4 regions of the Atlantibacter sp. MEI4A-1023 genome follow, and region 2 is predicted to be linked to each of the others. Evidence: predicted binding sites of a transcription regulator. Region 2 holds the regulator's gene; each other region holds the start of a gene.
The links. The regulator PurR, encoded in region 2, represses purine synthesis genes. The targets are predictions, from matches to a motif close to CANGCAAACGTTTGCNTG.
Positions count from the first base shown of each region.

Region 1 (5,021 bases), 330 kb from region 2:
GCACAAGATGATTCCGGCGATGTGGATTTCGGCCAGAATCTCATCGCCCGGGAAAGCGGCATTATTCACGTTGGCGATGAAGTGGACATTCTGAAAACCAAACCGGCGCGCGTCTACGGTCCGGGTGAAGTTGCTCAGTCCATTGAAGTAGAAACCGCACCGCAAAGCGCGGTGGCTATTACCTGGCAAGGCGCGACATTCAAAGGCAATAACCAGCAAATTCTGCTGGAGCAGCTTGAGCAACAGGGCATCCGCGTTCCTTACTCGTGCCGGGCAGGCATCTGCGGAAGCTGTCGGATTCGGTTAGTCGACGGGGAAGTGAAAGCGCTAAAACAGAGTGCAGTGGGCGACGATGGCACCATACTGTGCTGTAGCTGTATTCCGGTTGGGGCCGTTACCCTGGAAAGTTAAACGGCCTGGTCGAGGCTAAGGCTTTGCGCCACTGGCTGCGGTCTTAGCCTGTCGTTCATGATTTTAATCGCATCACCCAACTGCATCGTGCGCCCGGCGAGCGTTAAACCGGGTTGCGCCAACAGGCACAGCGCCGCATTGTCACCCGGCTCCACTACCAGCAGGCTGACGCTCTCCTGGGTATCACTCAAATACACACATGCAGGGTCGCCGCAAACCGGCTGCCAATAATCATCATGGGAAAGGAAATGCCAGCTTTTCGGCATTTGCGGTTTCAGGAAGCGTATCGCCACTAGCGCATTCAATACCAGCTCAGCACGCTGATCTTTAGATAATTGCAAATCGCGGCATTTTTCTTCGAAGGTGAAATAAAGCGCAGCATCATCAACGCAAAAGCCGCTGGAGGAAAAAGCATCGGGGGTGAGCATTTTGCGGGCGAAGCGCGAACGGAATAGCATGCCATTAGCCAGGTCGAGCATCATTCTGTCGTGCTCGTCATCAAAATACCAATGCCAGTTATCGTCCGGTTTAATGCGCATCATTTTTTCCCCACATCTGCCAGCGACGAAATATCATCCTTTTTGCCGCTTCGTTTAAAACCCTAATAAAGAAAAGACTAAAATGTCTAAATTAGCAACTGCGCCCGAATATAAAACAACCAGGGCTCAAAATAAAGCCTTGGTTGTCTGTAAGTCAAAAAGCTTAGATATGGGTTACGATTTCTTTAATCAGCGGCGGGCCTTTAAAAATAAAGCCGGAATAAATCTGAATCAGCGTTGCGCCTGCCGCCATCTTCTCGCGCGCCGCCATCAGCGAATCAATGCCGCCAACGCCAATAATCGGCAGTCGACCATTTAATTCCTGAGATAACAGGCGAATAATTTCGGTGCTTTTTAATTGCAATGGACGGCCGCTTAAGCCCCCCATTTCATTACAGTATTTCATACCTTCAACCAGCGAACGGTCGAGGGTGGTATTGGTGGCGATAACCCCATCAATATTATGGCGAACTAAACTGTCGGCGACCTGGATCAATTCCTCCAGGGAAAGATCCGGCGCGATCTTCACTGCCACAGGAACATATTTATGATGCTGTTTTTGCAGTTCTTGTTGCTTATTTTTTATCGCACTTAACAGATCGTCCAGCGCTTCGCCATATTGCAGCGAACGTAAACCCGGGGTATTTGGAGAGGAGATATTAATCGCGATATATCCGGCATAGGGATACACTTTATCCATACAAATCAGATAGTCATCTTTACCCTGCTCGACCGGCGTGTCTTTATTTTTGCCAATATTAATCCCCAGCACGCCGTCGAAATGCGCTTTCTTGACGTTATCAACCAGGTTGTCGACGCCCATGTTGTTAAAGCCCATGCGGTTGATCAACCCTTCAGCTTCTACCAAACGGAAGATCCGCGGCTTATCGTTACCCGGCTGCGGGCGCGGCGTCACGGTGCCGATCTCGATCGATCCAAAACCCATCGCGCCCAGCGCGTCAATGCATTCGCCGTTTTTATCCAGCCCTGCCGCCAGGCCCAGCGGGTTTTTAAATGTCAGCCCCATGCAGGAAACAGGTTTTTCCGGTACGCGCTGGCGCACCAGCCGCTCAAACGGCGTGCCGGTAATACGGCGCAATTGCTGGAAGGTCATTTCATGAGCGCGCTCTGGATCGAGCTGAAAAAGGGCTTTACGAACGAAGGGGTAGTACATGAACTCTCCTGGATTCCCGGTATGCAGACCGGGGCGCTATTATCCGTGAATGCGCTCACAAAGTGAATTGACTTATGGCAAAAAAGCAATCGTTTTCGGCCATTACGGTGATTTATGCGAAATTTGGCATTGCTCCGACGGAAAAATCACTTAGCCCAGGCCAGCGGATCTGCGACACTGATGCTAAATGTTATTAATGTTATCAACTTGAAAACCATGAGTTATAAGGAGCTGTCATGCGCATTATCACCCTGGCCGGTAGCCCTCGCTTTCCCTCCCGCTCCAGCGCGTTGTTAGAATATGCCCGCGATCGGCTTAGTGCACAGGATGTGGAGGTCTATCACTGGCATCTGCAAAACTTCGCGCCGGAAGATCTGATCTATGCGCGCTTCGACAGCCCGGCACTGAAAACCTTTAACGCGCAGCTGGCAGAAGCTGACGGGCTGATCGTAGCGACGCCGGTTTATAAGGCTTCCTTTGCAGGCGCGCTGAAAACGCTGCTCGATTTATTACCCGAACGCGCGCTGGAGAAAAAAGTCGTTTTGCCGCTGGCAACAGGCGGCAGTGTGGCGCATTTGTTGGCAGTGGATTATGCCCTGAAGCCGGTATTAAACGCGCTCAAAGCGCAGGAGATTTTGCATGGCGTCTACGCTGACGACAGTCAGGTGCTGGATTATCAGCATAAGCCGGTGTTTAGCGCTAATTTGCAGCATCGGCTGGACGACGCGCTGGATACCTTCTGGCAGGCGTTACACCGTCACGATACGTCCCATCTGGCGTTAAAATGGCCGGAGAACTTGCTGTCGGCGTAATGAAAAACGCCCTTCCATCGGGAAGGGCGTTTGGTTATCAGGCAAGCGCCTTGGTGATTTTCTCGAACAAATCCCCGGAGAGATTCGGCAGCGCTTTAAGCTGCTCCAGCGCAGCGCGCATCAGCTGCTGACGATTTTCATCGTAGCGCTTAAGGCGAATCAGCGGTTCGATCAGGCGTGACGCCACCTGAGGGTTGCGGCTGTTCAGTTCGGTCAGCATTTCCACCATAAACTGATAGCCGCTGCCATCCGCTGCATGGAACGCCAGCGGGTTATTCATCGCAAACGCCCCAATCAGCGCGCGGGTGCGGTTCGGGTTGCTCATGCTGAATGAGCGGTGGGTAAGCAGCGAACGCACCGTGGCGAGGACATTTTCCGCCGGGCTGATAGCCTGAAGCATCAGCCACTTATCCATTACCAGCCCATCCTGATGCCACTTATCATCATACTCCGCCAGCAGCGCCGCACGGCACGGCAACTGCGCCGCGACCGCTGCCGACAGCGCGGCAATCGCGTCGGTCATGTTGTCCGCATGGTGATACTGGGCGGTAATCAGCTTATCGGCCAGTTCGGCATCGCCAAACGCCAGATAGTGCAGGCAGGTATTACGCAGCGCGCGTTTGCCGATGTCGGCATGCTCGATACGATAACCGTCGAGTTTGTTGGCGTTGTAAACCGCTAAAAACTCATCCGCCAGTTCCGTCGCCAGGGTGCGGGTTAGCGCACCGTGCACAGCGGCAATCGCCAGCGGATCGATGATCTCAAACAGTTCCGCGATTTCATTTTGCGAAGGCAGTGTGAGGATCTCCGCCGCCAGCGCCGGATCGATATGCTCATCCAGCAGGATCGCGCGGAACGCATCCGCCACGTGCAGCGGCAGCGACAGCGGCTGGCCCTGCTGTTGGCGCACCACGTTCAGTTTAATATGCGTCGCCAGCAAGCTTTGCGCCGCATCCCAGCGGGAGAAATCATTGCGGGCGTGACGCATCAGGAACGTCAGTTGCTGATCGCTCCATTTATATTCCAGTTTCACCGGCGCAGAGAATTCGCGCAGCAGCGACGGCACAGGCTGGAAATAAACGTTATCAAACACAAAGGTCTGCTCGGCCTGGGTCAGGTTAAGCACGTGATGGACCGGATGTCCGTTGTATTGTAGCGGGATCACCTTGCCTTCGTTATCGTACAGCTCAATGTCAAACGGAATGTGGAGGGGATGTTTCTCCGTTTGCTCGGCGGTAACCGGCGTTCGCTGACTGATGGTCAGAGTATATTGTTCGGTTTCCGGGTTATAGTCGTCCTGAACGCTCACGACCGGCGTACCGGCCTGGCTGTACCAGCGGCGGAAATGGGACAAATCAACGTTCGACGCATCTTCCATTGCCTGCACAAAGTCATCGCAAGTGGCGGCGCTGCCGTCATGGCGCTCGAAATAGAGTTGCATCCCCTTCTGGAAATTCTCTTCACCCAGCAGAGTGTGCAACATGCGGATCACTTCAGAACCTTTCTCATACACCGTCAGGGTATAGAAGTTATTCATTTCAATAACTTTATCCGGACGGATCGGGTGCGCCATCGGACTGGCGTCTTCCGCAAACTGCATAGCACGCATAGTTCGCACATTACTGATGCGATTGACCGCGCGCGAGCCCAAATCGGAGCTGAATTCCTGATCGCGGAACACGGTCAGCCCTTCTTTCAGGCTGAGCTGGAACCAGTCACGGCAGGTGACGCGGTTGCCGGTCCAGTTATGGAAATATTCATGGCCAATCACGCGTTCAATGTTGAGGTAGTCTTTATCGGTCGCTGTTTCCGCACGCGCCAGCACGAATTTGGAGTTAAAAATGTTTAGGCCTTTATTCTCCATCGCGCCCATGTTGAAGAAATCAACGGCGACAATCATGTAAATGTCTAAGTCATACTCCAGACCAAAGCGGGTTTCATCCCACTTCATGGAGTTTTTCAGCGAGGTCATCGCCCAGGAAGCGCGGTCGAGGTTGCCGCGATCGACATACAATTCCAGTGCCACTTCACGCCCGGAGCGGGTGGTGAAGGTATCGCGCAGTACGTCGAAATCCCCCGCCACCA
Region 1 covers NZ_CM149568.1:2,876,003-2,881,023, forward strand. The annotation lists gene ACVV26_RS13885 (YcbX family protein) at 1-411, shown strand, start outside; gene ACVV26_RS13890 (cell division protein ZapC) at 408-950, opposite strand; gene pyrD (quinone-dependent dihydroorotate dehydrogenase) at 1,114-2,124, opposite strand; gene ssuE (NADPH-dependent FMN reductase) at 2,361-2,936, shown strand; gene pepN (aminopeptidase N) at 2,974-5,021, opposite strand, start outside.
Region 1: the regulator PurR is predicted to act here: its motif matches at 2,207-2,224, upstream of pyrD (quinone-dependent dihydroorotate dehydrogenase).

Region 2 (5,021 bases):
AGCGCATTGCCCAGGTTAAACGCCCCGATATTTACCGATGACGACAGTCCCGGCGCTTCGCTGGCAACGCGCATCACGCGCATCTGCAACGGCGGCACCACCGCAAAGGTCGCCGCGCCCCATACCACCATGCTCAGCGCCGCGCCAAATTCACTGCGCGCCAGCCACGGAATAGCGGCCATAATCACGATCAGCAGCAATAAAAAGCCTTTCAGGGTGCCGGTCACGGATTTATCCGCCAGTCGGCCACCCAGCCAGTTGCCAAGGGAGAAACCGACGCCAATCAGCACCAGCATCGCGGTAACGAACAGCGGCGTCGCGTGGGTAACATGCTGCAATACCGGGGAAATATAGGTATACAGCGTAAACATCGCCCCCGCGCCTAAGACGGTGGTTAACAGTGCGCTGACCACCTGCGGACGCATCAGTACCGACAACTCTTTTTTCACGTCCGGGCGTTCGCCTGCGCCGCCTTTCGGCAGCGAGAACCACAGGCTAACCATAGAAATCACGCCGAGGCCCGCCGTCGCCAGGAACGACATCCGCCAGCCGATGGTCTCGCCGAGCCACGTGGCAGCAGGCACGCCGCCGATATTGGCAATCGTCAGGCCCATAAACATCGTGGCGACCGCGCTGGCCTGTTTATGTTTCGGCACTACGCTTGCCGCGACCACCGACCCCAGGCCAAAAAACGCGCCGTGGTTCAGGCTGGTGATAATGCGTGAGATCATTAAAGTGGCGTAATCCGGCGCGATGGCAGAAAGCACATTGCCGAGAGTGAAAATCGCCATCAGGAAGATCAGCGCGCTGCGCCGTGCACGATGAGACAAAAGCAGCGTCATCAGCGGCGCGCCAACCATCACCCCTACCGCATAGGCGCTGATGAGCATTCCGGCAGCAGGGATCGAGACATCGACACCTTTTGCGATGACCGGCAACAGCCCCATCGGTGAAAACTCAGTCGTGCCGATCCCAAACGCGCCGATAGCCAGCGCCAGCAACGGATAATTTATTTTCATTGGTGAATTCCAGAAATCGTGTCGCTTCACGTGTGTTTACTACACGGCGACTTGTAGCAAAAAAGAAGCAAAGAGTGACATTTGTCACATCAGAAAGGAAGTAACCATTTTGGCAAAAGATTTTTGCGCAAATGTGAATAATGAGGTGAAACAGAAGCGGGAGTCAGGAAATCGAACCAAACACCAAAAAATAGCCATTTTCTGGTGTTTGTTATTGCCAAACGCGGTCGAAATGTAATTTCTGTTTAGTTCAGTACCGCAACTAAACCGGTTGCCACAATCAGTCCCAGCACGATAACGGTCGTCACCAGAGAAAATTTCAGGTCTGTGCTCATTTTTGCTCTCCTTGTTACCCACATTAAAAGTGTGTGCAGATCATTTTTGCATAAATTCAGACAAAATTACCACGGGATTTAAGCTGATATGCGTTTTCCCTCTTCCCCTTTTGCGCAAGATCAGACAAAATCCGTCGCTACCTTATTTTTCACCAGCCATTGACCCCCTCCTTTTAATGTCGCAATCCCCGACATACTGCAACCGAAATGTTGCGGACCGAGGTTGGCATAGGCAAACGTTTAACCTGTGATGAACAGGGGCTCGGAGAGGGTCTGGAGTAACAAGAATGGCAACAATAAAAGATGTCGCTAAACGCGCAAACGTTTCCACTACAACTGTGTCGCATGTGATTAACAAAACCCGCTTTGTTGCGGAAGAAACACGCAACGCAGTTTGGGCAGCCATCAAGGAATTGCACTATTCCCCGAGCGCCGTGGCGCGCAGTTTAAAAGTTAATCACACCAAATCTATCGGTTTGCTGGCGACCAGCAGCGAAGCGCCCTATTTTGCTGAAATTATCGAAGCCGTGGAAAACAGTTGTTTCACCAAAGGCTATACGCTGATCCTCGGTAACGCCCATAACAACCAGGAAAAACAGCGCGCCTATCTGTCGATGATGGCGCAAAAGCGCGTCGACGGTTTACTGGTGATGTGCTCCGAATACCCGGAATCCCTGCTGTCGATGCTGGAAGAGTATCGCCATATTCCGATGGTGGTGATGGACTGGGGCGAATCCAAAGCCGACTTCACCGACTCGGTGATCGATAACGCCTTCCAGGGCGGTTATATGGCCGGGCGCTACCTGATTGAGCGCGGCCACCGCGAAATCGGCGTGATCCCCGGTCCGCTGGAACGTAACACCGGCGCGGGCCGTCTGGCCGGTTTCCTGAAAGCGCTGGAAGAAGTGCAAATCAGCGTGCCGGAAAACTGGATTGTGCAGGGTGATTTCGAGCCGGAATCCGGCTATCGCGCCATGCAGCAGATCCTTTCCCAGCAGCCGCGCCCTACCGCCGTGTTCTGCGGCGGCGACGTGATGGCGATGGGCGCGATTTGCGCCGCCGATGAGATGGGCCTGCGGGTGCCGCAGGATATTTCGGTGATCGGTTATGACAATGTGCGCAACGCGCGCTATTTCAGCCCGGCGCTGACGACCATTCATCAGCCGAAAGATTCCCTGGGCGAAACCGCGTTTAATATGCTGCTCGACCGCATCGTGAATAAGCGCGAAGAGTCACAAACCATCGAAGTGCATCCGCGTCTGATTGAGCGCCGCTCCGTCGCAGACGGTCCGTTCCGCGACTACCGCCGTTAATCCTCCCGGAGCCGGTTATTCCGGCTCCATCAACCACTCCCGGTTCAGCGTTTCGCTATCGCCCAGATAATCCAGCAGCCACAGCAGCGCAGGTGAAGTATCGGTTTGTTTCCAGGTGAGGCAGCACGGGGAGTCCGGGAACGGGTCGTCCAGTTCCAGCTTTTTCCAGTGCCCTGCCACTACCGGGTCGTGCGCCACATGCGCAGGCACCATGCCGACGCACAAGCCGTTGTTTAAACACGCCACCGCTGTCGCCCAGTCTGGCACCACCACGCGGCGCTGATTATCCAGCAGCCAGGTGGTGCGCTTGGGCAATGAGCGCGAGGTATCTTCCAGTACCAGCGACGGCCACTGGCGCAGTTGGTCATCGCTGAGCGGTGTCTGTTCCGCCGCCAGCGGATGGCTGGCGCTCACCACACACTGCCAGCTTAGCGGCCCCATATCGCGAAACGCGAACCGTCCGCCCACCGGGATCGCCTGGGTCGCGCCAATCGCCAGCTCGACGCGCCCGTCCGACAGCGCATCCCACACGCCGTTAAACACTTCCTGGGCGACAATCAGTTCCACATCGTCGAAATGACGATAGAAATCAAGGATTAGCTGGCGGGTACGCGCCGGTTTGACGATATTATCCACCGCAATAGAGAGCTGCCCGCGCCAGCCGTTGGCGATCTGCTGGCACTGCTGGCGCGTGACCATCATTTTTCTGATAACAGAACGGCCCTCTTTTAAAAACCACGCCCCGGCAGGCGTTAGCTCCACTTCCCGGTGACGGCGGATAAATAGCGGAACCGCCAGCCATTCTTCCAGTTGTTTAACGGTATAGCTCACCGCCGACGGCACCCGGTGCAGTTCCTGCGCCGCCGCGCTGAAGCTGCCGTTACGCGCCACCGCATCAACCACTTCCAGTGAATATTCAGACCACATGTTCTGCCTGCAAAAAATTTGAAAGGAACGTGCAAATATTAACGTTTCACAAGGACGATTGCACTTTTGTACACTCCTGCGTCCGTAATAAGCGTTATCAGATCAAAAAAGAAGAGAATTACCATGCGTCCTTCACGAGGTTTTTTAGTCTGGCTGGCAGGGTTAAGCGTTCTGGGCTTCCTGGCTACCGATATGTATTTACCGGCGTTTGCCGCCATTCAGCAGGATTTGGGCACAGAGGCCTCTGCCGTTAGCGCCAGCCTGAGTTTATTCCTGGCCGGGTTTGCCGTTGCGCAACTGGCGTGGGGCCCGTTATCCGATCGCTATGGCCGTAAGCCGATTTTACTGGCGGGCCTGGGCATATTCGCCGTGGGCTGTCTCGGCATGCTGTGGGTAGACAATACCGCCATGCTGCTGGCGCTGCGCTTTGTCCAGGCGGTAGGCGTCTGTGCCGCTGCCGTAACCTGGCAGGCGCTGGTCACCGATTATTATCCCGCGACCCGCACCAACCGCATTTTCGCCACCATTATGCCGCTGGTCGCGCTGTCGCCTGCTCTCGCCCCGCTGTTAGGCAGCTGGCTGCTGCATCATTTTGACTGGAAAGTGATTTTCCTGGTGCTGTTTGCCGTCACCCTAGTCTTGATGATCCCGGCGCTGCGCCTGAAACCGCGTGCGCCGGCGCACCATGCCGACGCGCCGTCGCTCAGCTTCATGACGTTGCTGCGTTCCAAAACCTACCGTGGCAACGTGCTCATTTACGCAGGCTGCTCCGCCAGCTTCTTTGCCTGGCTCACCGGCTCGCCGTTTATCCTTAATGACATGGGTTACGGACCAACGGCGATTGGCCTGAGCTATGTGCCGCAAACCATCGCGTTTCTGATTGGCGGTTACGGCTGTCGCAGCGCGTTGAAAAAATGGCATGGCCCGCAGATGCTGCCGTGGCTGTTGATTCTGTTTACGCTGAGCGTGGTCGCCACCTGGGGCGCAGGGCTCATGCCGAATGCCAGCCTGACGCTGGTGCTGATCCCGTTCTGCCTGATGGCGGCGGTGAACGGCGCGATTTATCCCATCGTGGTGGCATCTGCCCTGCAACCGTTCCCCCAGGCGACCGGCCGTGCCGCCGCGCTGCAAAACACCTTGCAGCTGGGCTTGTGCTTTATTGCCAGCCTGGCGGTCTCCTGGTTGGTCTCTTCCGCGCCGCTGCTCTCTACCACCAGCGTGATGCTGTCTACCGTGCTGATTGTCACTCTGGGCTATCGCATGCAGGCCACTGACAGCGCAACCGCGCGGCTGCGTGAGCCTGCGACCTCATCGCAAAGCTCCTGATCCGCCTTGCAAATTTAATTAGACTGCTAATCATTTTTTATTGAACGCCTGTTGGGTGAGTTCTATACTGATTGGCAGTCTTTTAAAAATAAAAGTCTCTA
Region 2 covers NZ_CM149568.1:2,549,071-2,554,091, forward strand. The annotation lists gene ACVV26_RS12245 (MFS transporter) at 1-1,019, opposite strand, end outside; gene cydH (cytochrome bd-I oxidase subunit CydH) at 1,265-1,354, opposite strand; gene purR (HTH-type transcriptional repressor PurR) at 1,642-2,667, shown strand; gene punR (DNA-binding transcriptional activator PunR) at 2,683-3,594, opposite strand; gene punC (purine nucleoside transporter PunC) at 3,718-4,920, shown strand.

Region 3 (5,021 bases), 820 kb from region 2:
TTCAATGACGTCAGGATAAATAGTCCCCTGCGCCAGCCACTTCACGTCTTCCAGTCTCAACGCTTCTTCGTCAAACACTTCTACGAACACGCGGCCAATGATTTTACGTTTGGCTTCCGGATCGTTCTCCCCTGCCAGCGCTTCCAGGAAACGAGCTTCTGCCGGAACGTGAACGATGTTCAGGCCGAAATGGTCGCCGAACATGTCCATCACCTGCTCGGCTTCATTCAGGCGCAGCAGGCCGTTATCAACGAAGACGCAGGTCAGGCGGTCGCCAATGGCGCGGTGCAGCAGCATGGCAGTAACGGAAGAATCCACACCGCCGGACAGGCCAAGGATCACTTTATCATTGCCAACCTGCTGGCGAATGCGTTCTACCGCGTCGTCGATGATTTTCGCCGGTGTCCACAGCGCTTCGCACTGGCAGATGTCACGCACAAAGCGTTCTAACATACGCAGGCCCTGGCGGGTGTGGGTCACTTCCGGGTGGAACTGTACACCGTAAAAACGTTTTTCTTCGTTGGCCATAATGGCAAACGGGCAGGTTTCGGTGCTGGCGACGGTCACAAAATCAGCCGGGATGGCGGTAACTTTGTCGCCGTGGCTCATCCACACGTCCAGCAGCGGTTTACCCTCTGCGCTCAGGGCATCTTCGATGCCGCGAACCAGGGCGCTGTCGGTTTTAACTTCAACCTGCGCATAGCCGAATTCACGCTCATCGGAACCCTGAACATGGCCGCCAAGCTGCATTGCCATGGTCTGCATACCGTAGCAAACGCCCAGAACCGGAACGCCTGCCTCGAACACGTATTGCGGCGCGCGCGGGCTGTTGTGCTCGGTGGTGCTTTCCGGGCCGCCGGAAAGAATGATGCCGTTAGGATTAAATTCGCGAATCTGTGCTTCAGTAACATCCCATGCCCACAGCTCGCAATACACGCCCAGCTCACGCACGCGACGCGCTACCAGTTGAGTATATTGAGAACCGAAATCGAGGATGAGAATGCGATGTTGATGAATATTGTCTGTCATTGACGCTTAGTCCGAGGCAAGTGAAACAGATTAAATAAATCGCCCGACGCGAGGTCGGGCGAAGAAAATCAGGAGCCCATACGGTAGTTCGGGGACTCTTTGGTAATGGTCACGTCGTGTACGTGACTTTCCTGGATACCCGCACCGCTGATGCGTACAAACTCTGCTTTGGTACGCAGCGCGTCGATAGTACCACAGCCGGTCAGCCCCATACAGGAACGCAGGCCGCCCATTTGCTGGTGGATAATCTCTTTCAGGCGGCCTTTGTACGCCACACGGCCTTCGATACCTTCCGGCACCAGTTTGTCGGCGGCGTTGTCGCTCTGGAAGTAGCGGTCAGAAGAGCCTTTGGACATCGCGCCCAGGGAGCCCATCCCGCGGTAGGATTTATAAGAACGGCCCTGGTAGAGTTCGATTTCGCCCGGGGATTCTTCGGTGCCTGCCAGCATGGAGCCGACCATCACCGCGCTTGCGCCAGCGGCAATGGCTTTTGCGATGTCGCCGGAGAAACGGATACCGCCATCGGCGATAACCGGAATACCGGTGCCTTCCAGCGCTTCGACCGCGTCAGCCACCGCGGTGATTTGCGGAACGCCCACGCCGGTCACGATACGGGTAGTACAGATTGAGCCAGGACCGATACCCACTTTCACCGCGCTCACGCCGGCTTCTGCCAGCGCGCGTGCGCCCGCCGCCGTCGCCACGTTACCGCCGATGATTTGCAGATCCGGGTATTTAGCACGGGTTTCGCGGATGCGCTGCAACACGCCTTCGGAATGACCGTGAGAGGAGTCGATCAGCAGTACGTCTACGCCAGCGGCAACCAGCGCGTCGATGCGCTCTTCGTTGCCCGCGCCAGCGCCTACTGCCGCGCCTACGCGCAGACGGCCCTGCTCGTCTTTACAGGAGTTCGGTTTACGCTCTGCTTTCTGGAAGTCTTTTACGGTGATCATGCCGCGCAGATGGAAGCTGCCGTCTACGACCAGCGCTTTTTCAACGCGTTTTTCGTGCATTTTCGCCAGCACGACGTCGCGTGATTCGCCTTCGCGTACGGTGACCAGACGCTCTTTCGGCGTCATGTAAACGCTGACCGGCTGGCTCAGATCGGTAACGAAACGCACGTCACGACCGGTGACGATGCCGACCAGCTCGTTGTCGGCGGTGACGACCGGATAACCGGCGAAGCCATTACGTTCGGTTAATTCTTTCACTTCACGCAGCGTGGTGGTCGGCAGCACGGTCTGCGGGTCGGTCACAACGCCACTTTCGTGTTTTTTAACGCGCTTAACCTCTTCAGCCTGGCGTTCAATCGACATGTTTTTGTGAATGAAGCCAAGACCGCCTTCCTGCGCCAGCGCGATGGCCAGGCGAGCCTCAGTCACGGTGTCCATTGCTGCGGAGAGCATAGGAATATTCAGGCGGATGGTTTTGGTTAACTGCGTGCTCAGATCGGCAGTATTCGGCAGAACGGTAGAGTGAGCGGGAACGAGGAGAACGTCGTCAAACGTCAGTGCTTCTTTAGCGATACGTAGCATGGGCAATATCTCAACCTGGGTGAATGAGAACAGATAAAATATTGCCGCGGCATTATACAGAGCGTAACCGTTTGCATCTAGCATTTTTTAATAAAAATACTTGCTATCGTCTCTGGCCGCGTTACTATCGATTGAATAACCTGCTGATTTAGAATTTGATCCAGCTCACATGTCGCTAAGCCAATCCACCGCAATTTATACTGTCAGCCGATTAAACCAGACCGTCCGGATGCTGCTTGAACAGCAAATGGGCCAGGTGTGGATCAGCGGTGAAATTTCTAACTTCACCCAACCTGCGTCCGGTCACTGGTACTTTACGCTGAAAGATGACGGCGCCCAGGTGCGTTGCGCGATGTTCCGCAACAGCAACCGCCGCGTTACGTTCCGTCCTCAGCACGGGCAACAGGTGCTGGTTCGCGCTAATATCACGCTCTATGAGCCGCGCGGCGACTATCAAATTATCGTTGAAAGCATGCAGCCTGCGGGTGTGGGCCTGCTGCAACAACAGTTTGAACAGCTTAAGCAAAAACTTTCTCAGGAAGGGCTATTTGACGCCCAACACAAACAGCCCCTGCCCTCTCCGGCGCACCAGATCGGCGTGATCACGTCGAAAACCGGCGCGGCGCTGCACGATATTTTGCATGTGCTGCAACGGCGCGATCCGTCGCTGCCGGTGGTGATTTACCCCACTGTAGTACAAGGCGACGATGCCCCGGCGCAAATCGTGCGCGCCATTGAGCTTGCTAACCAGCGTGCGGAGTGTGACGTGCTGATCGTCGGGCGCGGGGGCGGCTCGCTGGAGGATTTGTGGAGTTTTAACGATGAGCGCGTGGCGCGGGCGATTTTCGCCAGCCGCATTCCCATCGTCAGCGCCGTCGGTCACGAAACCGATGTGACCATCGCCGATTTTATTGCCGACTTACGCGCGCCGACGCCGTCGGCGGCAGCGGAAGTCGTTAGCCGCAACCAGCAGGAGCTGCTGCGGCAAATTCAGGGCCAGCAGCAGCGCCTGGAAATGGCGATGGATTATTTCTTCGCGAATCTTCAGCAACGCTTTACCCGGCTTCACCATCGTCTGCAACAGCAGCATCCGCAACTGCGTCTGGCGCGCCAGCAAACCACGCTGGAACGCCTGCGCCAGCGGCTGAACAATGCCGTTGAAAACCGGCTGCGCCAGGGAACGCAACAGCAGCAGCGCGTGACGCAACGCCTGTATCAACAGCAGCCCCAGGGGCGCATCCATCGCGCGCAAACCCGTATTCAGCAACTGGAATATCGGCTGTCGCAGGTGATTACCGCGCGGTTAGGCGGCACCAAACAGCGCTTCGGCACCGCGATTGCGCAACTCGAAGCCGTCAGCCCGCTGGCTACGCTGGCACGCGGCTACAGCGTAACCACCGCCACCGACGGCAAAGTGCTGAAGAAAACTAAACAGGTGAAAGCGGGCGACGTGCTGACTACGCGGGTGGAAGATGGCCTGGTTGAAAGCCAGGTGACCGGCATTCAGCCGGTTAAAACGTCGCGTAAGCGCAAAACCCCTACCAAAGACTAAGCCGTTAAACCGGTACGTATTCGACGCGTTTTTTCGAAATCAGCCCGTGGCCGTTCTGGCAAAAATAATCTACCGCGCCGCAGGCTTTCAGCACCTGTAACGGCTGATGGCAGTCGGGGCAGCGGGCTTCCAGCTTGATATCCTGCTGGCAGTGTTCACAGTGCGCAACGGTTGCCGTGGCCTCAACCGGCTGCTGGCAGTGGGGGCATTGAATTTCCATCATCACTCCTCAATGACAAAACGAGGCCTTTCGGCCCCGCTCGGTTATTTACCTTTCTTGATGTGCTTAATCAGGCGCTTACGCTTACGCATCTGGTTCGGCGTCAGGGTGTTGCGCTTGTTAGCAAACGGGTTATCCCCTTCCTTGAACTGAATACGGATCGGCGTACCCATCACGTCCAGCGATTTACGGAAGTAGTTCATCAGATAGCGTTTGTAGGAATCAGGCAGGTCTTTCACCTGGTTGCCGTGGATCACCACAATCGGCGGGTTATAACCGCCCGCGTGAGCGTATTTCAGCTTCACGCGGCGACCGCGCACTAACGGCGGCTGATGGTCTTCCGCCGCCATATTCATGATGCGGGTCAGCATCGCGGTGCTGACGCGGCGGGTGGAGCTGTCATAGGCTTCACGCACCGATTCAAACAGATTACCGACGCCGCTACCGTGCAGGGCAGAGATAAAGTGCACCCGCGCGAAGTCGATAAAACCCAGACGGAAATCCAGGGTTTCTTTAACCTGGTCTTTCACTTCCTGGCTCAGGCCATCCCACTTGTTGACCACGATAACCAGCGAGCGGCCGCTGTTGAGGATAAAGCCCAGCAGCGACAGGTCCTGATCGGAAATGCCTTCACGCGCGTCGATCACCAGCAGCACCACGTTGGCGTCTTCAATCGCCTGTAGCG
Region 3 covers NZ_CM149568.1:3,364,883-3,369,903, forward strand. The annotation lists gene guaA (glutamine-hydrolyzing GMP synthase) at 1-1,029, opposite strand, end outside; gene guaB (IMP dehydrogenase) at 1,098-2,564, opposite strand; gene xseA (exodeoxyribonuclease VII large subunit) at 2,734-4,116, shown strand; gene ACVV26_RS16055 (zinc ribbon domain-containing protein) at 4,121-4,336, opposite strand; gene der (ribosome biogenesis GTPase Der) at 4,381-5,021, opposite strand, start outside.
Region 3: the regulator PurR is predicted to act here: its motif matches at 2,625-2,642, upstream of guaB (IMP dehydrogenase).

Region 4 (5,021 bases), 2.3 Mb from region 2:
CGCACGCAAAAATATAAACGGGGAATAAAATATCCGTAAATAGGATTGATAGCAGGCTCTTAAACATGTCACTTGCCCTTTAAGTCGTCATAAATTGCATCGAAATCCTGATAGAATCCCATTTGTACTTTATTTATCAGATCCGACAGGAACGGCTCAACAAAGTAGTAAAGCATCTCCAGCTGTGCGCCATACAGGATAGAGTAATACTTCGGATCTAATGTTTTCAGATGACGGGCAGCAAGGGCGCACTTCTGGTCCGAGCCAATCAATTGAAGCGCCATGACAACGGTAGGTACGCGTCGTGCAAGCCGTTCGACGACAACGTCTGAGAGTAGACCCGATGCTGAAAGAGATTTAGCCAGCGCCAATGCTATCGCTAAACGTGCAGTCTTGCTTGCCGGGATGTTTTTAACTAGCCCAGTTACTTTGGAATCCGTTTTGAGAACGCGATTTTGTTCATTTCTATTTTCAGAATCGTTTAAAATACTGACAAAATAAAGATAGAGCATTTGTGCTATTACATCACGATACCGGTAAATAGACACTATTGAGAGATACATTCTCTTTTCTTCTGAAAGAAGTTCATCGCACACATCGTGATAGCCGGGGAATAAGCACGATGAATACCAGCTTACGCGCTCCATTCCTGAGTAAATATCAGAACCGATCCCTTTTAACGCCTTCCACGTTCCAGCAACGCCTTGCTGTCCATAAGTAGCCAGTTGCCGGTCGCTCTGGAACTTCATCTTTAAATAATCAGATGCCTGCATAACGTATCTATATGAGGAATGATGTTATACGAATATACGTTGAAAATTTAGGTTTGGGAAATTTTGTCCAACCAGTATTGCAGGATGTAATAACTGAAGTGTCTAAGGGGAAGGGAAAATTAATCGAGGAGCACAAAAGAGACAGTAATTGTGGCCTGGTCTGGATTAAACTGTTGATTTAAATCTTGCTGCGCCCATCACTTCATCAAATAAAAAAGCCTGCCGGTTTTCACCGGCAGGCTTTTTCCACGAAAGCGAATCGCCTTACTTCACTTCCAGGGTATTAATAATGTTTTCAGCGGTTGCCTGTGCCTGCTGCTGGTTATCCGCTGGCAGGGTGATTTGCAGGGTCAGCAGTTTGTTATCCACTTTACCCAGCACCACAGACGAGTACGCGGTCTGGCCTTTGGCGGAAATAATGCTGTCCAGCTGCTGTAAGGTATGGCCTTTAACTTCAATGGATTTATTGGTCACAACCTGCAACTGTGGGTCGCGGCTGCGTTGCTGATCTTCAAGGCGTTTTGCCAGCACATCCAACCCTTCGGTAGTGTCGTCGCCGACAATCACAATCACCGCTTTCTGCCCGGTAGCGTCAGAATAAACGTGCATATTGTTGGCCTGCGTGCCCAGCTTCCCGCTCTGATCCGTCATATCCGCCGGCAGCGAAAAACTCAGTTTGCCGTCCAGCAGAGTGACCTGCTGAGCTGCCGCATTGCTTTCGGCTGCGGCGCCTTCCGTCGGCTTGCTGCTGTCATTGTTGTCGCAGGCCGCCAGCCCCATCACCAGCAGGCCAATCCCGACATATTTAACCAGATTGCGCATTGAATTCTTCCTTTACGATAACGGTCAAGTGACCTTGCTCCGCATCTTATCACAAGAATTCCTGGCGACCGTCAACCCGGCTGGAACCGCGCGAAATCAGATTTATCTGCCAGTTTTTTCAACAGCATATTCAGCAGTACGCCGTACATCGGCAGGAAGAACACGATGCTGATAAGCACTTTGAAGCAGTAATCCACCAGCGCGATTTCAACCCAGTGCTCCGCCATAAAGGCGTCCGGGCTACGCCAGAAGGCGATAAAGAAGAACGCGAGGGTGTCGCTGACGTTGCCGAAAAGGGTCGATGCGGTCGGGGCCAGCCACCAGCGGCGGTTTTGGCGCAGGCGGTTAAACACATGCACATCAAGAATTTGCCCCAGCGCGTAGGCCATAAAACTCGCCGTTGCGATACGCGCCACGAACAGATTGAAGTGGGCTAATGCCTCGAATCCCTGCCAGCTTCCCATATAAAACAGCGAGGAGATGCCGTAGGAAATCGCCAGCGCCGGGATCATCACCGCAAAGATGATGCGACGCGCTAACGGCGCGCCAAAAATCCGCACGGTCAGGTCGGTAGCCAGGAAGATAAAGGGAAAACTGAACGCGCCCCAGGTGGTGTGAAAACCGAAAATGGTGATCGGTAGCTGCACCAGGTAGTTACTGGACGTAATGACCAGCAAATGAAACAGCGATAGCCAGATAAGCGCATTGCGGCGCTGGCGTGATGTAAACGTCGTCATATTGTGACCTTTTTGTCGGATGGGGTGAGGGAACCCAGAATCAAAACCGCCGCATCATACTGCTTCAGCTTATCTTTGCAATGGTTAATTTTAACGCAATCGTTAACCTGGCTTGCACCGGCTAAATCCCGGGGTAAACTAGTGCCGTTTTTACCTTTCCCCGAGATAACCATGACCGACCTTTTTAACCATCCCGATCATACCCTGGATGCCCAGGGGCTGCGTTGCCCTGAACCGGTGATGATGGTGCGCAAAACCGTGCGCGGCATGCAAACAGGCGAAACGCTACTGGTCATCGCTGATGACCCGGCCACCACGCGCGATATCCCAGGATTTTGCCGTTTTATGGAGCACGATCTGATCGCTTCGCAAACGGAAGCTCTGCCGTACCGCTATTTACTTCGTAAAAAACACTAATTTTTTGAGCGCAGAGGCATAAAACTCTGCGCTGAACCCCTGGTGCATTCTCTTTAAACCCCTGTTTCATATTTTGCTACTTTTGTGAAGTGCTTCACCACGTCTTTTAACATCTTCGGCTAGTTTATAAGCGGAAAATCAAAACAACGTTTTACCTCTTACATACGTACCTTCTGGAGCTGACCCGATGAAAAAGACTCTGATACCGGTTTTGGCCGGCCTGTGCCTCTCCACCGCGTTATTCGCACCAACCGTACTGGCGCAGACCATAAAAGCCGCCGACGTCCATCCGCAGGGTTATCCCAACGTGGTGGCCGTGCAAAACATGGGTGAAAAGCTCAAACAACAAACCAACGGCGATCTTGAGATCAAAGTGTTCCCTGGCGGCGTACTGGGCGATGAAAAGCAAATGATTGAGCAGGCGCAAATGGGCGCTATCGATATTATTCGCGTCTCAATGGCCCCGGTTGCCGCCATCCTGCCGGATATCGAAGTGTTTACCCTGCCGTATGTCTTCCGCGATGAAGACCATATGCACAAAGTGATCGACGGCGATATCGGCAAACAAATCGGTGAGAAACTGACCAATAACCCGAAATCGAAACTGGTCTTCCTGGGCTGGATGGATTCCGGCACGCGTAACCTGATCACCGTGAAACCGGTGGTGAAGCCGGAAGACCTGAAAGGGATGAAAATCCGCGTTCAGGGTAGCCCGGTGGCGCTGGCCACGTTGAAAGATATGGGTGCTAACTCCGTCGCGATGGGCGTGAGTGAAGTGTATAGCGGCATGCAAACCGGCGTTATTGACGGCGCGGAAAACAATCCGCCGACCTTTATCGCCCACAACTACATGCCGGTCGCCAAGAACTATACCCTGAGCGGCCACTTCATCACCCCGGAAATGCTGCTCTATTCCAAAGTGAAATGGGACAAGCTCAACGCCGATCAGCAGCAAAAAATCCTGACCCTGGCCCGCGAAGCCCAGATGGAACAGCGCAAACTCTGGGACGCCTATAACGCCCAGGCGCTGGAGAAAATGAAAGCGGGCGGCGTGCAATTCCACGACATCGACAAAGCTGTTTTCGTTAAAGCCACAGAGCCGGTGCGCGCCCAGTTTGGCGACAAGCATCAGGATCTGATGAAAGCGATAGCAGACGTACAGTGATCTCAGGCGCCGGCTAGCCCGGCGCATATTCCCGGAGTATTTATGACCTCTTTATATATAAAGTGGATGGATCGCCTGTATCTGCTCGCCATGTTTGTGGCCGGGTTTTCGCTGCTGCTGATGACGGTTGTCATCCCGATTGGCATCTTTTCCCGCTACGTGTTGAACCGTGGTGAATCCTGGCCGGAGCCCATCGCAATTATTTGCATGGTGACGTTCAGCTTTGTGGGGGCTGCGGTGAGCTATCGCGCTAACTCGCATATTGCGGTCAACATGTTGACTGACCGTATTCCACCGGCGATGCAGCGCCTGTGCGCCAAACTGGTGGACCTGTTAATGCTAACTATCTCCGGGATTATGTTCTGGTACAGCGCGTTGCTGTGCATTGAACTCTGGGAACAGCCGGTGGCGGAATTCCCCATTTTGACCTCCGGGGAAAGCTACCTGCCACTGCCGATAGGCTCGGCGATCATTATTCTTTTTGTTATTGAGCGGCTGTTGTTCGGTTCCCAGGAGAATCGTCCGGTAGTGCTTATCGGCAATCACGGTTAACGGGGGCTTCATGGACGCGTTCGTTTTACTTTTTACGTTGGGCGTATTGTTGGCGGTCGGCATGCCGGTGGCCTTTGCGGTAGGTCTGAGCGCCGTGGTTGGGGCGCTGTATATCGATCTGCCGCTGGAAGCAATCATGATTCAAATCACCAGCGGCGTGAATAAATTCAGCCTGCTGGCGATCCCGTTTTTTATTCTGGCTGGGGCAATCATGGCGGAAGGCGGTATCGCACGCCGCCTGGTGAACTTTGCCTATATCTTCGTGGGTTTTATTCGCGGCGGGTTGTCGCTGGTGAATATCGTCGCCTCGACCTTTTTCGGCGCGATTTCCGGCTCGTCGGTGGCGGATACCGCTTCCATCGGTAGCGTGATGATCCCGGAAATGGAGAAAAAGGGTTATCCGCGCGAATACGCGGCAGCGGTGACCGCCAGCGGCTCGGTACAGGCGATTCTGATCCCGCCCAGCCATAACTCGGTGATTTACTCGCTGGCGGCGGGCGGTACGGTGTCGATCGCGTCGTTGTTTATCGCGGGGGTTCTGCCAGGCCTGTTGTT
Region 4 covers NZ_CM149568.1:274,188-279,208, forward strand. The annotation lists gene ACVV26_RS01300 (hypothetical protein) at 69-773, opposite strand; gene ACVV26_RS01305 (DcrB family lipoprotein) at 1,038-1,595, opposite strand; gene ACVV26_RS01310 (7-cyano-7-deazaguanine/7-aminomethyl-7-deazaguanine transporter) at 1,667-2,332, opposite strand; gene tusA (sulfurtransferase TusA) at 2,504-2,749, shown strand; gene ACVV26_RS01320 (TRAP transporter substrate-binding protein) at 2,937-3,914, shown strand; gene ACVV26_RS01325 (TRAP transporter small permease) at 3,957-4,466, shown strand; gene ACVV26_RS01330 (TRAP transporter large permease) at 4,477-5,021, shown strand, end outside.
Region 4: the regulator PurR is predicted to act here: its motif matches at 2,425-2,442, upstream of tusA (sulfurtransferase TusA).